Regions from separate parts of the Comamonas sp. Z3 genome, predicted to be linked through region 4. Evidence: predicted binding sites of a transcription regulator. Region 4 holds the regulator's gene; each other region holds the start of a gene.
What was found. The regulator LexA, encoded in region 4, represses DNA repair genes until DNA is damaged. The targets are predictions, from matches to a motif close to ACTGTATNNNNATACAGT.

Region 1 (4,135 bases), on a different contig from region 4:
ATGCCGACATGGGACATTTCGGCAGCCGGGCCGTGCGCCTGGGCTGGTATGGGCTGGTGTTCCCGGCTCTGATGCTCAATTACTTCGGCCAGGGCTCCTTGCTGTTGCGTGATGCGTCGGCGGCCAGCAATCCCTTTTTTCTGTTGGCTTCGCCGTCCTGGCTGCTGATTTTTGTAGTGCTGGCCACTGCCGCCACGGTGATTGCCTCTCAGGCGACCATCTCAGGGGCCTATTCCATGACGCTGCAGGCCAGCCGCCTCGGTTATCTGCCGCGTGTGCGCGTGCTGCACACCTCCGATCAGGAGCAGGGCCAGATCTATATCCCCAGCGTGAACTGGCTGATGCTGGTGGCCGTGATCGCGCTGGTGCTGGCCTTCAAGTCCTCGGGGGCATTGGCGGCGGCCTATGGCATTGCCGTGTCGGGCACCATGCTGATCACCACCATGCTGGTGGGCTTTGTGGTCTATCTGGGGCGCAGTCGCGCAAGATCCATCACGCTCGCAGCGCTGGCCTGTTTTGCCTTGCTGGAGATAGGCTTTTTTGCTTCCAATCTGACCAAGCTGGAGCAGGGCGGCTGGTTGCCGCTGACTCTGGGCGCCGTCATCTTCATCGCGCTGATGACCTGGCGTGACGGTACCCAGTTGGTGGCCGAGCACAGGCGCCGCCTCGATATCCCCATGAGCGATCTGATGAGCTCGCCCATGAGCGGCGTGCCTGTGGTGTCCGGCACGGCCGTCTATCTGACCTCCGACCCCAAGCTGGTGCCGAATGCGCTCTTCCACAATCTCAAGCATTTCAAGGTCATGCATGAGCAGACGGTGTTTCTCCACGTGATCAACGAGAACACACCCTATGTGCGGGAGGGCGAGCGCCTGAGGCTCAAGCCCATGTGCAACGCGGTCTGGGCGCTGGACATGCATTTCGGTTTTCGCGAGCAGCCCGATATTCCGGCGGCGCTCAAGCGGATGACACCGGATGTCGATGGCGAGATACCGAACCTCGACCCCATGACGACCAGCTTTTTCGTAGCCAGGGTACAGGTGGTGGACGGGCCCGGTGGTCTTTCTGCCTGGCGCTGTGCGCTGTTTGGCTGGATGTCACGCCAGTCGGCCAGCGCGGCCACTTATTACAAGCTGCCTGCGAACCAGGTGGTGGAACTGGGTACGCAGGTCGTGCTTTGAAGGGCCGGGATGGCGAGCCAGTGAATCACTGGCTGCTGTCCTTTGAGAGTCTTACTCGCCCAGCGCATCGAGAGCGCGGGCCGAATAGACCATGGCAGCACCCGCATTCAAGGCCACGGCCACACCCAGTGCTTCGGCAATTTCTTCCCTGCTGGCTCCCGCAGCCTTGGCTGCCTTGGTGTGCACGGCGATGCAGCCGTCACAGCGCGTGGTCACACCCACGGCGATGGCAATCAGCTCTCGTGTCTTGGCATCGAGATGGCCGGTCTTCTTGCCCGCGCCGGACAGGGCCTTGTAGCCCTCCATGGTTCCCGGGCTCAACTCGGCAAACTCTCCCAGCCTGCCTGCCAGCTCCTTGCGGTATTCGTTCCAGTCCAGCATTGCCTGCTCCTTGTTGAATGAAGCGTTGATTGTGTGCCACTGCCACAGGGTGTTCAAGCCACGCGCGTTTCGTCCGCCTAGCTGTAACGCCTGGTTCTGAGGAGTTTGAAGGGATTTCTGAGCTGTATGAAAATACAGGTCTCATGGTCGGCATCCACCCGTCTTTTCGCCGAGCATTTTGTGAGCGTCACCGTGACTGCATCCCAAGCCACCATTCTTCCGCCGCATCGCTTCTACTATCTGCACAACTTCCAGCAGGCACTGGACTGGTTGGCGCAGCGCTATGGCGATCTGTTCAGCGCGCAGGAGGCTGATTTCATCGCCGGCTTTGCGCGACTGCCGCAGAACTCCAGGGCGCTGCTGGTACGCATGTTGATGCGGCGCGGGCCCTGGTTTCGCGCCAGCAAGCTCGCCTACGAGGAGATTCCGGTGACGGTCGATGCTGCCGCGCCCTTGCTGGAATGTGGCTGGCTCAGTACCACCGAGCCCATGGATGCGGTCGAGCTGTTCAGCCTGCACACCAAACCCGAGCTGCTGCAGATCTTGACTGGCTTTGAGTTGTGCTCTTCCATGCGCAAGGCCGAGATGCTGCAGCAGCTGGCCGAGAGGCAGCCCGAGCCCCGGCCTTATGCCGTCTGGCACCCAGAGGCCGTGGAACCTGTCTGGCGCGTCATGGTGGGCGAGCTGGGAGAGCGTCTGCGGCTGATGTTCTTTGGCAATCTCTACCAGGATTGGTCGGAGTTCGTACTGGCCGACCTCGGTATTTTCCGCTACGAGCCGGTGGCGCTGGATGCTGACTCGCGTGCATTTCAGCGCCGCGAAGATCTGGACTTCTATCTGGAGATATCGGCCCGGCGTCAGGCTCTCGACGAAGGCGTGGAGCCCGCGCAACTGCTGCCTGCGCTTATTGAAAATAATAGCGAAAACCCATGGCTGGACATGCGCCGGGCCAAGGTTTTGCTGAAGCTTGGCCAGGTGTGCGAGAGGCTGCAGGACTGGCCGCTGGCGGCTCAGGCCTACACGGCCAGCCGCTATGCGGGTGCACGTCACCGTCATATTCGCGTGCTGGAGCGCATGCAATGCTTTGATCAGGCGCTGGCTCTTGCCAGCCAGGCACAGGCTGCGCCTGAAAGTGAGGAGGAGCGTCAGCGTGTGGCGCGCATGCTGCCGCGTCTGAGCCGCAGCATGGGACTCGGCGCCATGGGGCGCCAGCCGGCTCTGGCCCCGGCCGTGGCGGCCCTGCGCGGCGATGTTCAGCTGGACCGACCCGCCCAGTCCATGGCGGTGGAGTACGCGCTGCAAGCCCATTGGCATAGCGCCGATGCGCCCGTGTTCTATGTGGAGAACGCGTTGGTCAACTCGCTATTCGGTCTGCTGTGCTGGCCGGCCGTTTTTGCGCCGCTGCCGGGGGCTTTTTTTCATCCCTTCCAGAGTGGGCCGGCCGATCTGGGGGCACCGGATTTTGTGCTGCGCCGCCAGCCTCTGTTTGATGCCTGCCTGGCCGAGCTGGAGGACGGTCGCTACCAGGCCACGATTCGCCAGCGCTTTGCCGACAAGCAAGGAGTTCAGTCGCCGTTCGTATTCTGGGGCACATTGACGCAAGAGCTGCTCGAGTTGGCGCTCGATTGCATGCCTGCCGCCCATCTGCGGATTCTGTTCGCACGGCTGCTGTTGGACCTGAAGGCCAACCGCACCGGCTTTCCCGATCTGGTGCGCTTCTGGCCTCTGCGGTCCGATGCCGGTTCACGCTACGAGCTGGTGGAAGTCAAGGCGCCGGGCGACAAGTTGCAGGACAACCAGATTCGCTGGCTGGCCTATTGCTCGGAGCAGGGCATTCCCGTGCGCGTTTGCCATGTGCAGTGGCGTGACGAAGGTAGCACGCCATGAAGCCAGCGCTTAGCGTGGCAGTACGCGCACTGTGCGAGTTCACGGCGCGCAGCGGCGATCTGGATCTGCGCTTCACGCCCGCGCCCAGTGCGCTGGAGGGCATGGAAGGCCATGCCGTGGTGCAGAAACGGCGTGAGAAAGCGGGCGGCTACGAGGTGGAGCTGGCGCTCAGCGGTCGGTTCCAAGAGCTGCAGGTTCGCGGCCGAGCCGATGGCTTTGATGGCGTGCGGCAGCAACTTGAAGAGATCAAGACCTACCGGGGCCGGCTTGATGGCGTGCGTCCCCATCATCGGGCCTTGCATTGGGCCCAGGCCAGGGTCTACGGTCATTTGCTGTGTCAGGAGCGCGGCCTTGAGCGGATCAAGCTGGCGCTGGTTTATTTCCAGATCGGCAGCGCAGAGGAGACCGTGCTGGTGGAGGAGTGTTCCGCCACCGAACTGCAGGCCTTTTTCGAATCGCTATGTGCCCGCTATCTCGACTGGGCACGCTGCGAAGCCGCCCACCGTCAGGCGCGTAATGAGGCCATGGCGCAGCTGAAATTTCCCATGCCGGCCTTCAGGGCCGGGCAGCGGGAGCTGTCCGTGGCCGTCTATCGCACGGCCCATGCCGGCGCAGGCGGTCGCTGTCTGATGGCTCAGGCGCCGACCGGCATCGGCAAGACCCTGGCCACGATTTTCCCCATGCTC
Region 2 (4,135 bases), on a different contig from region 4:
ATGTGCGAGCCGTCCACGTCCGCATCCGAGAGAATGCAGATCTTGCCGTAGCGCAGGCCGGACAGGTCGGGCTCGTCATTGGGGCCATGCGGGTCCACGCCGATCGCCACCGAGATATCGTGGATTTCGTTGTTGGCGAACAGCCGGTCGCGGTCCACCTCCCAGGTGTTGAGCACCTTGCCACGCAGCGGCAGGATGGCCTGGGTCTCCTTGTCGCGGCCCATCTTGGCGCTGCCGCCGGCAGAGTCGCCCTCGACCAGAAACACCTCGTTGACGGCTATGTCCTTGCTCTCGCAATCGGTCAGCTTGCCGGGCAGCACGGCCACGCCGCTGCCCTTGCGCTTTTCCACCTTCTGGCCGGCCTTCTGGCGGGTCTGGGCAGCCTTGATGGCGATCTCGGCCAGCTTCTTGCCCCAGTCCACATGCTCGTTGAGCCATAGCTCCAGCGCCGGGCGCACAAAGCCCGAGACCAGACGCACGGCATCGCGCGAGTTCAGGCGCTCCTTGATCTGGCCCTGGAACTGCGGGTCCAGCACCTTGGCATTGAGCACATAGCTGGCGCGCGCAAAAACGTCGTCAGGCATGAGCTTGACGCCCTTGGGCAGCAGCGAGTGCATGTCGATGAAGGCCTTGACGGCCTGGAACAGGCCGTCGCGCAGGCCGCTGTCATGCGTGCCGCCCGCCGTGGTGGGAATCAGGTTGACATAGCTTTCGCGCAGCGGCGCGCCGTCTTCGGTGAAGGCCACGCACCAGGCAGCGCCCTCGCCTTCGGCAAAGCTGTCGTTGTTCTTGTCGGCAAAGCCCTCGCCTTCGAACAGGGGGATGACGGGCTCGCCATGCAGGCTCTGCGCCAGATAGTCGCGCAAACCGCCCTTGAACTGCCAGCTCTGGGTGTCACGCGATTTTTCGTTGATCAGCGAAACGGCCACGCCGGGCATGAGCACGGCCTTGCTGCGCAGCAGATGCACCAGCTCGCCCATGGGCAGTGCCGAGGATTCGAAGTATTTGGCATCGGGCCAGGCACGTACCGTCGTGCCCTGCTTGCGCTCCCCGGCCTGCAGAGGGCGCACCTTGAGCGGCTCGATCACATCGCCGCCCGAGAACACCAGCGTGGCCACCTGGCCGTCGCGGTGCACCTGCACCTCCAGACGCGTGGCCAGCGCATTCGTCACCGATACGCCCACGCCGTGCAGACCGCCCGAGAAGCTGTAGGCGCCGCCATTGCCCTTGTCGAACTTGCCGCCCGCATGCAAGCGCGTGAAGACCAGCTCCACCACGGGCGCCTTCTCCTCGGGATGCAGACCGAAGGGAATGCCGCGGCCGTCGTCCTCCACGCTGTAGGAGCCGTCGGCGTGTATGGTGAACTTGATTTTCTTGCCATAGCCGGCAAGCGCCTCGTCGGCCGCGTTGTCGATCACCTCCTGCAGGATGTGCAGGGGGTTGTCGGTGCGCGTATACATGCCGGGACGCTGTTTGACAGGCTCAAGACCCTTGAGAACGCGGATCGAGCCTTCGGAATATTCGTTGGACGGTTTGACTGCCATGGGGGCGGATTGTAGTGGCCTCTGCGGATGAGAGCTGGATAAATTCACAGTTGTTTACTCCCAATACTCTTGCACAAAGCCCGAACATCTGTCTTGGCAACGTGTTTTCGACGCATCTTGCCCGCTGCGACAACGCTCAAAAAGATAGCTTTCACCGCATGCCATTCAATAGTTTCAGATAGATATCAATCAGTTTTTATTGCAATCCTTGCGCAAGGCGCTCACTTTTTATTGGTCGCGACTTGCTGCACGCCCGCAGGGCCCGGCGCCGCTCCCGCATTCTGGCAGGCCGCACTGCCACGCATGTGACGAGCTGTGCAGGCGCAAAACAGCAGGTTTGGTTACAGTGGTGTGCTGACCGCACCCCAGGCCTTTTTTCGCACGCACGGCATGACAACAAAGACAACTCCAGCCCCCATGTCCATGGCGCAGATTCTTCTGTGCGGTGGCGCCATCGTCACGCTCTCCATGGGCATACGCCACGGCTTCGGCCTCTGGCTGCAGCCCATCACCCAGGACATGGGCTGGACGCGCGAAAACTTTTCCCTGGCCATTGCCGTGCAGAACCTGTCCTGGGGCATCCTGGGCATCTTCGTCGGCATGCTGGCCGACCGCATCGGTGCCTTCAAGGTGCTGATCGGCGGCTCCATCCTCTATGCCCTGGGTCTGGTCGGCATGGCGCTGTCCCCCAGCTCCACGGTGTTCCTGCTGACCGCCGGCGTGCTGATCGGCGCGGCCCAGGCCGGCACCACCTATGCCGTGATCTACGGCGTGCTGGGCCGGCAGATTCCCGTGGCGCGGCGCAGCTGGGCCATGGGCGTGGCCGCGGCGGCAGGCTCGTTCGGCCAGTTCTTCATGGTGCCGGTGGAAGGCAAGCTGATCGCTCAGTTCGGCTGGTCCAATGCCTTGCTGATACTGGCGCTGTTCGCGCTGCTGATTGCCGCCCTGGCCTTCGGCCTGCGCGAGCCGGGCTTTGGCGGCAGCACGCCCATCAAGCGCGAGCAGACCGTGGGCCAGGCACTCAGGGAGGCCTGGACCTACCCCAGCTTTCTGCTGCTGATGGCGGGCTACTTTGTCTGCGGCTTCCAGGTCATGTTCATCGGCGTGCACATGCCCAGCTATCTGAAGGACTTCGGCATGGCGCCCCATGTGGCCAGCTATTCGCTGGCCCTGGTAGGCCTGTTCAATATCTTCGGCACCTATCTGGCCGGCAATCTGGGCCAGAAGCTGCCCAAGCGCTATCTGCTATCGGGCATCTACGGTCTGCGCTCGGTGGCCACCGTGGCCTTTTTGCTGGCGCCGCTATCGCCCTGGTCGGTCTATGCCTTCTGCGCCGCCATGGGCTTTCTGTGGCTGTCCACCGTGCCGCTGACCAATGCCACCATCGCCCAGATCTTCGGCGTGCAGCATCTGTCCATGCTGGGCGGCTTTGTCTTCTTCAGCCACCAGATCGGGAGTTTCCTGGGCGTATGGCTGGGCGGCTATCTCTACGATATCAACGGCAACTACGACATGGTTTGGTACATCTCGATTGCCCTTGGCATTTTTGCCGCCGTCGTCAACCTGCCCGTGCGCGAGGCTGCCATTGTGCGCCGCACACCCAGTGCCGCCTGATACCGGAGACAGGCCCATGCAGCTCAAACTCTGGCAACGCATCTCCATCTGGTGTGCCGTGCTCGTGCTGCTGCTGGCGGTGTTTGCCCTGTATCTGCAACCGGAATTCATGCTCACACTGGCAGACCAGGTCTGGGCCTGCTTCTGAGCTCTTGGGCAAGCCGCCCGGGCGGCATGGCCGGGAGAGAGCATGGCTCGCATCATCATCACCGGTGCCTCGGACGGCATAGGCGCCGAAATGGCCCGCCAGCTGGCACAAACCCATCAGAGCCGGCTGCAGCTGACGCTGGCCGCGCGCAATGCCGGCAATCTGCAGGCCGTGGCAGAACAATGCCGGGCTCTGGGGGCACAGGTGCTGGAAGTGCCCACCGATGTGAGCGAAGAGGCCCAGTGCCGCGCGCTGATCAACGCCGCCGTGCACCAGTTCGGCGGGCTGGACGTCCTGATCAACAACGCCGGGGTCTCGGCCCATGCGCTGTTCGAACAGGTCAGCGCGCAAGACCTGGGCTGGTATGAGAGGTTGATGCGCATCAACCTCTGGGGCAGCGTCTGGTGCAGCCATGCGGCGCTGCCGCACCTCAAGGCCAGCCACGGCTCCATCGTCGCCGTGTCTTCGCTGGCCGGTCTGATAGGCGTGCCGGGCCGCACGGCCTACAGCGCCAGCAAGTTCGCCATGGCCGGCTTCTTCGAAGCCCTGCGCATCGAGCTCAAACCCGCCGGCGTGAGCGTGACCACCGCCTACCCCGGCGTGGTGGATACGCGCATCCGCTACCACGGCTACAACGCCAGAGGCGAAGCCGCAGGCGTCAGCGGCCTCAAGGAAGACGGCGCGATGACGGTGGCCGAATGCGCGCGCCTCATCCTCGACGGCCTGAAGCGCCGTCAGCGCGAGGTGGTGATGACAGGCAAGGGCAAGCTGGGCCGCTTCATCAAGCTGATCGCCCCGGGCATGGTGGAAGACATGGCCCTGGCCGCGC
Region 3 (4,135 bases), on a different contig from region 4:
AAAGAGGGATCGCTGCTCACGCTGAAAGATCTTCATGGCTGGTGCGCTATCTCATCCAAGAGGCAGCCAGCGAGGGCCGCCCCGAAGCAAAGGCTGCCGTCCCCCTGGGGGGAAGCGGCGGGGCAGCCTAGGCAAAGCCGCTCAGGGAGGGGTGATTTTTTCCAGGCAGTAGCCGAGGCCACGCACGGTGGCGATGCGGATCGGCCCTTTCTCGATCTTCTTGCGCAGCCGGTGGATATAGACCTCGATGGCATTGTTGCTCACCTCCTCGCCCCATTCGCACAGGCGCTCCACCAGCTGGTCCTTGCTGACCAGGCGGCCTGCGCGTTGCAGCAGCACCTCGAGCAGACCCAGCTCGCGTGCCGACAGCTCCACCATCTTGCCGTCGATGGTGGCGACCCGGCCGGTCTGGTCATAGACCAGCGGGCCATGCTTGATGGTGGAGCTGGCACCGCCCATGCCGCGACGCGTGAGGGCGCGTACGCGCGCTTCCAGCTCGGACAGCGCAAACGGCTTGGCCATGTAGTCGTCGGCACCGTAGTCCAGGCCTTGCACCCGCTCCTCGATGGAATCGGCTGCCGTGAGAATCAGCACCGGCAGCGCGTCGCCGCGCCCGCGCAGGCGCTTGAGCACTTCCAGGCCGTGCACCTTGGGCAGGCCCAGATCGAGAATCAGCAAATCGAATTCGCTGCTGGTCAGCAAGGCGGTATCGGCCTCGCTGCCGTTGGCCACATGGCTGACGACGGCGCCCGAGCTGCGCAGTGTGCGCAGCAGGCCGTCTGCCAGCACCTGGTCGTCTTCGGCAATCAGTATGCGCATGGGAGTCTCCTGCTTGTTATGTGTGCCTGTTTGCACTTTTGCTGCCATTGTAGGGACGGGCCAAGGCCGTCCGGCGCAATTGTCGACAGGCGCTCGCAGGCGTCGGGCCTCAGTAGCCTTCGGCATAGGCTTCCAGGCCCAGCGCCACCACGGTGGCCACATCCTCGCCCACGGCCTCGCGGAACTCGGCCTCGGCCTGGCTCACGGCGTCGTGAAAAGCCCGCAGCCAGACCAGGCCCGCATCGGTGAAGCGCACGCGCCTGGCGCGCCCATCGTGCGGGTCGATCGCGCGCGTGACCAGGCCCCAGGCCTCGCACTGCGTCACCAGGTCGGCCATGGCCTGTTTGCTCATGCCTGCCTTGTCGGCCAGATCGGTGAGGCGGTCGCCGGCCAGGGACAGATGGCGCGTGATGTGGATGTGGGCTGCCCCCACCTTGTCGCGCGCCGCCAGGTTGGACAGGGCCAGCGGCACCTCCACATCGCGTGCCATGAGCTGCAGCACGCGTGCATCGAAGCGGCGCATGGCATGGCCGAGCAGGCGGCCCAGATGGGTCTGGCGCCAGGCATCTTCGGCGGGGGTGACAGGTGCAATTTCGGACATGGGTAAATAGTAAGGCAAACTGACTAAATATTTGGACGCACAGCCGATACAAGCTCATAAACTACTGTTCAAGCATCCAGCCTGAATGTAAAGACAGGGCTGGCCACAGACAGTCATTCACCTACTTCGGAGCCTGATATGAACGCCATCGCCAAGACCAACGACGCCAACAGCGAAAAAGCCAAAGCCCTGGCAGCCGCCCTGGCCCAGATCGAAAAGCAGTTCGGCAAGGGCACCATCATGAAGCTCGGCGAAGGTGAGGCCATTGAAGACATCCAGGTCGTCTCCACCGGCTCGCTGGGCCTGGATATCGCACTGGGCGTGGGTGGTCTGCCGCGTGGTCGCGTGATTGAAATCTACGGTCCAGAATCCTCGGGCAAGACCACGCTGACGCTGCAGGTCATTGCCGAGATGCAAAAGCAGGCCGGCACCTGTGCCTTCATCGATGCCGAACACGCACTCGACACCGGCTATGCCCAGAAGCTGGGCGTGAACCTCAACGATCTGTTGATCAGCCAGCCCGACACCGGTGAGCAGGCCCTTGAAATCTGCGACAGCCTGGTGCGCTCGGGTGCCGTGGATCTGATCGTCATCGACTCGGTGGCCGCATTGACGCCCAAGGCCGAAATCGAAGGCGAGATGGGCGACGCCCTGCCCGGCCTGCAGGCCCGTCTGATGAGCCAGGCCCTGCGCAAGCTGACGGCCACCATCAAGAAGACCAACTGCATGGTCATCTTCATCAACCAGATCCGCATGAAGATCGGCGTGATGTTCGGCTCGCCCGAGACCACCACCGGCGGCAATGCGCTGAAGTTCTATGCCTCCGTGCGTCTGGATATCCGCCGCACCGGCACCATCAAGAAGGGCGATGAGGCCATCGGCAACGAAACCAAGGTCAAGGTCGTGAAGAACAAGGTCTCGCCTCCCTTCAAGACGGCCGAGTTCGACATCTTGTTTGGCGAAGGCATCAGCCGCGAAGGCGAGATTCTGGACATGGGCGTGAACGCCAAGATCCTGGAAAAAAGCGGTGCCTGGTATGCCTACAACGGCGAAAAAATCGGCCAGGGCCGCGACAACTCGCGTGAGTTTCTGCGCGAGAACCCCGCGCTGGCCATCGAAATCGAGAACAAGGTGCGCGATAGCCTGGGCATCAAGCTGCTGCCCATGGACGGGGCTGCCGCCGCCGAAGCCAAGCCTGCCAAGGGCGGCAAGGGCAAGGTAGACAAGGACGGTGTGATCGAGGCCTGAGCCTCCTGAGCGACCAGGTCGCTTTCCCTTGCCGAATGCCTGGCATCGGCAGGGACTGAGATTCCCGCTGCAGGGCAGCGGGGCCCTGGCCCGGTGCTCGCTGCTATCGATGTGAAAGCCTGGCGGGGCCAAAAGTTAGCCATCTTTGCGCAGGCGGTCCCTGCGCATTTTTTATGGGAGAGATCCGAGCATGAGCTTTGCCAAGCTCTCACTCAAGGGCCGCGCCCTGAAGCTGCTGGCGCAGCGCGAGCATTCGCGGCTGGAGCTGCAGCGCAAGCTCGCTGCACATGTGGAGGAGGGCGATGATCTGAATGCCGTTCTCGACGAGCTGGAGCAGCGTGGCTTCATCAGCGTGGAGCGCGTGGTCGAGTCTGTCATGCGCAGCAAGGCCAGCCGTTATGGCGCAGCGCGTCTGGTGCATGACCTGCGCAGCAAGGGGCTGGATGAAGAGACCGTGCGCCAGGCGGGCGAGCAGCTGCGCTGCAGCGAGCTGCAGCGTGCGCGCGAGCTGTGGTGCAAGCGTTTTGGCAGCGTTCCCGTCGACATCAAGGAAAAGGCCAGGCAGCTGCGCTTTCTGGCTTCGCGCGGCTTTTCGGCAGATGTGGCTTCACGCGTGCTGCGCGATGCTCCATACTGCGCAGCACCCGACAGCGAGGACTGAGCTGCAGCCTGCTCCCTCCTGCTGGACGAGGAACCGCTTCTTACACCGGAGGGACCCACGTGCTGACTGCTTCGCAACCCCCTGACGCCCCATCCGCCCTGCGCGTGGGCCTGAGTGCCGGCAAATCGCTGCTGGGCGGCCTGATGCTCGGTGCCTTGCTGGCCCTGGTGCTGGGCTGCGGCGCGGCCGTGTTCTATTTTTCGCGCCTGATGGCCGATCCCGGCCAGGGCATTCATGCCTCGGCCCATACCGGCATCTACGGCGCCGTGATCAGCCTGCTGATGTCGCCGCCGCTGCTGGTGGCCGTGGTCCTGATCTTCATCATTCCCGCCTACCTCATGGTCGGTCTGCAGTTGGGCCGCGCCCGCGCGGCAGGCAAGCTGGTGGCGCGCTACGGCCAGGGCCTGGCCGAGCGTCTGGCGGCCATGCTGGCACAGCGCATCGAGGCCCTGCCCAGCGCTCACAAGGCCATGCACAAGGCGGCCGATCTGCTCACCGTGGGCGCGGCGATGGAGCATCTGCAGCCCTGGGTCGGCAACGGGCGTGCCGTGCAGTTCGTGGTGCGCAGCGTGCTCAATCGCTTGCCGCTGGCCGACCTGCTCGAGGAATGGGGCCACACGCGCGCCCAGTGGGGCAGCGAAGGCGGCAAGGACGATCCGGCGCTGCGCGCCTTTCTGGGCGCCCGCATCCAGGAGATGCTGCAGGGCCTGACCGAGCCGCCCTGGACGCTGCTGTGGATCTTGCTGGCCGGGCATGCTGCCGTGCTCGGCTTCGGCATCTGGCTGACTGCCTGAGGGACCGGGTGG
Region 4 (4,135 bases):
TCGCAGAATCTCCAGATCCTGTTCACCTTGCCCGGGCATCGAGAGCGCTTGGGTGAGACATCGGCACGATGTGCCTAGCACCCAAAAAGATGCCCGCGCAAGGCGGGCAAGTTTCGGGGTCCCTTCGATTCCGTTCTGCAGCTCACACAGTCAATGCATTTGAATAGTTGGCAGAGGCTCCAGCCTCGGTTGCCGTTTATCGCTCTTGCACTGTTGCTGACGCGTTTGAACGGTCGACAGGTTGCCCCATCGGGTGCGGCCGGCAGCTTGGGCTGGCTGGCCTGCATTGCTAAGCAGTCATGGTCTATCGGTGGTCGGCGTCCATGCGTGCAACGATAGATCCGCTGCCTGATATTTTGTGCTCCTTAGTGATTGCCGGTTGAGGCGGGCCGGTGCACCAGCACCGGGACATGGCTGTGCGTCAGAACGCGCTGGGTTTCGCTGCCCAGCAAGATTCCGCCTATGCCTTTGCGGCCATGGGAGGCCATGCAGATCAGGTCGCATTGCAGTTCCTGGGCCTGCTGAACAATGGCTTGGTAAACAGAAGCGTGAGTGACTCGCACGAAGTTGCAGGGCACGCCTTCAGGCCTGGCGATCTGGTCGACAAACTGCAGGGCCGCATCGGCATCGCTGTTGGCACTGCGCTCGAATTCCGCACTGTTATAGGTCAGCAGGGCATCCGCGCCATAGATGATGGCGCGGTAATCGGGCATGACATACAGGCCGGTCACCTTGGCGCCTTGCTCACGCGCCAGCAGAACGCCTGCGCGCACGGCTGCCTCGGACAGTTTGGTGCCATCGGTGGGAATGAGCAGGTGCTTGAACATGTTCAATCTCCTGATACCGGAAGATGTCCCGGAATGCCAATTTATTCCAATATTTCAGGCTGCGCAATGTTCAGAACCTTGTCTGGAGCAGGGCGATGAACGCAGGGGAATTCTGCCCAGGCCAAGACATGGCTTATTCCTCCGGTGAAGCCGGAACGCGATTGAGGATCTCGCCAGTGGCTTCCATCTCGAACTGCTGGGGATTGAGCCAGTTGACCTTCTGGTGATCGGAGGTTTCGAAGTAAATGGCAGACGGGCGTATGGAGACGCCATGCGGCATGTCGACTTCGTCAAAACTCTGATAGACCAGAATCAGACGCAGGTTGCCGTTGGCGTCCTTGGCCTGTATGTGCTGCAAGAGCTTGCGGTAGGCACTCATAGGACGCCCTCGTTGACATGTGTGTATGAATGTTTCCACTGTCGAGAAGGTGCCGCAATACCCTGATCCGGGTACTGCGATCGCGGATATTCGCGCCTGACAAGGAGTTTTGTCGCTTGCGGGCTGCTGCAAAAGGCGTTTCTGCAGGCAGGAGCAGCCTGAACGTCCGGCAAGAAATTTACATGGCGATCCAGATCGTTTGGCGCCGACGAAATGAAGTTTTTCGTCGCGGTACTGGCGGCAGTGGCATCTCGCGCCATCTGTCGATCAACGGGGCAGAAACTTCAGAGAGCGCCTGCGGCCCACAGCGAGTCAGCGAGTCAGCCAGTCAGGCGGGCATATGGAAGCCTTGCTGCATCAGTTGCAGGTCTGTCGCGACTCGCGCTTGCGCTGCATGAGCGCAGTGAGCCCAAGCTCGTCGTGCTTTCAGGCCTGCCGGGCTGCCTGCTCATTGAGAACCATGCGTTCCAACGCTGCGCAGACATCGGCCATGCGCCCGGAGATCAGCAGGCATTCGGGTTGCTTGCGTGGTTCACGCTGAACGATTTTGAGCAGCCGTGCAGAGGGGGGCTGCACCGCCTCGGCGGTGATGGGCGAGGTGGTGACCAAGGTCCGAGGATGAAGCACGCGGCTGCCAAGGCGGCTGCGGCCGCGATTGGCGCGCATGACCGGAATGCTGATCTGCGCCGCCTTGGGGCGATGGGCCTTGCAGGAGGCAGTCTCTGTGGCGGCCGCGCTTGCTTCGCCGGAATGGAAGTCCGGGGTGAGAGGATGCAAGGACGACAGGCTTTTCAGTGTCCGGCGAGTCAAAGACTGCAGTGATGTGGCGAATCCCATTTGACAACTCCTCTTGATGACCTTGCGGCATGGATAAGGGCAGGATTGCGTGCTTCAGGCAAAGCTCCGCCCAGGGCGAGGCTAGGCAGCCTCGCGCCTACCACCTGGGCTCGAGAGGGAAACAGGCTTGAGGCACCTCCTGTACGCAGACGGAGATGTCGGCAGGCCGCCTGGCCGCTACATGAACATGCTGTTGCGGATCAGGCCTACGGCCAGGCCTTCGATGGCGAATGGCTCTTCAGGCGAGACGTGAATGATCTTGTAGTCGGGGTTTTCGGGCAGCAGCTCGATGCCCTGCGGCGTACGCTTGAAGCGCTTGACGGTCACGTCATCACCGAGACGGGCCACCACAATCTGGCCGTTGCGCGCTTCATGCGTGGCCTGTACCGCCAGCAGGTCGCCGTCCATGATGCCGGCATCACGCATGGACATGCCGCGCACCTTGAGCAGGTAGTCGGGCTTGGCGGCAAACAGGCTGGGCTCGACCGAATAGCTTTGATCGATATGTTCCTGGGCCAGAATAGGCGAGCCGGCCGCGACGCGGCCGACCAGGGGCAGCACCAGCGGAGCCAGGGCCGTGAGCGGCAGCGCAAAGCTGGCACCGCGTGCCGCATTGATGGTGCGCACGGTGTCGGCGCGCAGGCGAATGCCGCGCGATGTGCCGCTGACCAGATCGATGACGCCCTTGCGGGCCAGTGCCTGCAAATGCTCTTCTGCAGCATTGGCCGACTTGAAGCCGAAGGTGCTGGCAATCTCGGCCCGGGTAGGGGGCGCACCCGTGCGAGCGATGGTGGACTGGATGAGGTCCAGAATCTGCTGCTGGCGGGGAGTGAGCTTGGGGTGGTCCATGGGCATTCCTTGATCGATCGATGATGAATACTGTGTGTTCATCCAGTACCTGTATTTTTAATCAGTTTAAAGAGGACTGCAAGTGGAACGTGACAAAAAAATCGTCATCCTGGGCACGGGCGGCACGATTGCCGGTGTCGCCGAGCAGGCTGGCACCAGCGTGGGCTACCGCGCGGCCCAGCTGGGCGTGGCTCAGCTGCTGCAGGCCGTGCCGGACCTGGAGCGCGTTGCTGCCGCGTCGCTGCAGGCGGAGCAGCTGGCTCAGCTGGACAGCAAGGATATGGATCACGCCACCTGGCATGCGCTCGCGCTGCGCTGTGCCGAGCTGCTCGCGCGTGATGATGTGAGCGGCATCGTGATCACCCACGGCACCGACACCCTGGAGGAAACCGCCTGGTTTCTGCAGTGTGTTCTGTGCCCGGCAAAGCCCGTGGTGCTGACCTGTGCCATGCGCCCGGCCACAGCCATCTCGGCCGACGGCCCTGGCAATCTGCGTGATGCCGTGGCCTGTGCGGCCGATGCACAGGCCGCTGGCCGGGGCGTGCTGGCGGTGGTGGCGGGCAGGGTGTTCAGCGCACGCCAGGTGCGCAAGGTGCATCCTTACCGTGTGGATGCCTTTGACGGAAGCGGCGCGGGTCCGCAGGGCTGGGTGGAAGAGGGGCGACTGCGCTGGGCAACGGGTGGGCTGCCGAGGGCTGCCGCGGCTGGCTCGTCTGCAATCGCTTTACCGCCCGCAGGTCAATGGCCCCAGGTGGAGCTGCTGCACAGCCATGCGGGCTGCAACAGTGCCGTGGCGCTGGCGGTGATGCAGGCCTGGCATGCGGCGTGCGTGCGTGGCGTGGTGGTGGTGGGCACGGGCAACGGCACGGTCCATCAGGCATTGGGGCCAGCCCTGGACTGGGCGCAGGCGCAGGGCATGGTTTTGCGCATCACGACCCGGTGCGAGGAGGGGCAGGTGGTGCAGGCTCAGGGTGCACCGGATGACCGTGCGGGCAGCCTGCCGGCGGCCAAGGCCAGAATCAGCCTGATGCTGGAGTTGATGGGCTGGCCTCGCGCATTGGGTTGATGCTCTTATTCTGAGAGCTTCTATCCTTCGTGATACCTGGAATCTTGGATGTTTTTTGCCTAAGAATCAATGAATATGAGCGTAGATAGCTATGAATATTGATGGCAGCAACTCCACCACGGTGCAGTTTGCCCGCATCGGATGGATTCCGGCCGAACGGCAGGGGCCTTGAGGCTC

Region 1: FSY59_RS16215 (VRR-NUC domain-containing protein) is a predicted target of LexA. The motif match lies at 1,684-1,701, and genes of this name have one in related genera.
Region 2: FSY59_RS08275 (DNA topoisomerase IV subunit B) is a predicted target of LexA. The motif match lies at 1,578-1,595, and genes of this name have one in related genera.
Region 3: recA (recombinase RecA) is a predicted target of LexA. The motif match lies at 1,484-1,501, and genes of this name have one in related genera.

Annotation. Positions count from the first base shown of each region.
Region 1 covers NZ_VOQU01000005.1:197,731-201,865, forward strand. Annotated here, with positions in the region: gene FSY59_RS16205 (potassium transporter Kup) at 1-1,181, shown strand, start outside; gene FSY59_RS16210 (carboxymuconolactone decarboxylase family protein) at 1,233-1,562, opposite strand; gene FSY59_RS16215 (VRR-NUC domain-containing protein) at 1,776-3,449, shown strand; gene FSY59_RS16220 (helicase C-terminal domain-containing protein) at 3,446-4,135, shown strand, end outside.
Region 2 covers NZ_VOQU01000002.1:785,618-789,752, reverse strand. Annotated here, with positions in the region: gene FSY59_RS08275 (DNA topoisomerase IV subunit B) at 1-1,544, opposite strand, end outside; gene FSY59_RS08270 (MFS transporter) at 1,962-3,158, shown strand; gene FSY59_RS27660 (hypothetical protein) at 3,175-3,306, shown strand; gene FSY59_RS08265 (SDR family oxidoreductase) at 3,349-4,135, shown strand, end outside.
Region 3 covers NZ_VOQU01000003.1:236,675-240,809, reverse strand. Annotated here, with positions in the region: gene FSY59_RS09655 (sensor histidine kinase) at 1-36, opposite strand, end outside; gene FSY59_RS09650 (response regulator transcription factor) at 142-819, opposite strand; gene FSY59_RS09645 (MarR family winged helix-turn-helix transcriptional regulator) at 929-1,420, opposite strand; gene recA (recombinase RecA) at 1,559-2,668, shown strand; gene recX (recombination regulator RecX) at 2,859-3,329, shown strand; gene FSY59_RS09630 (hypothetical protein) at 3,389-4,123, shown strand.
Region 4 covers NZ_VOQU01000007.1:254,010-258,144, reverse strand. Annotated here, with positions in the region: gene FSY59_RS20915 (hypothetical protein) at 1-78, shown strand, start outside; gene FSY59_RS20910 (universal stress protein) at 366-827, opposite strand; gene FSY59_RS20905 (hypothetical protein) at 961-1,206, opposite strand; gene FSY59_RS20900 (hypothetical protein) at 1,633-2,043, opposite strand; gene lexA (transcriptional repressor LexA) at 2,221-2,892, opposite strand; gene FSY59_RS20890 (asparaginase) at 2,975-3,958, shown strand.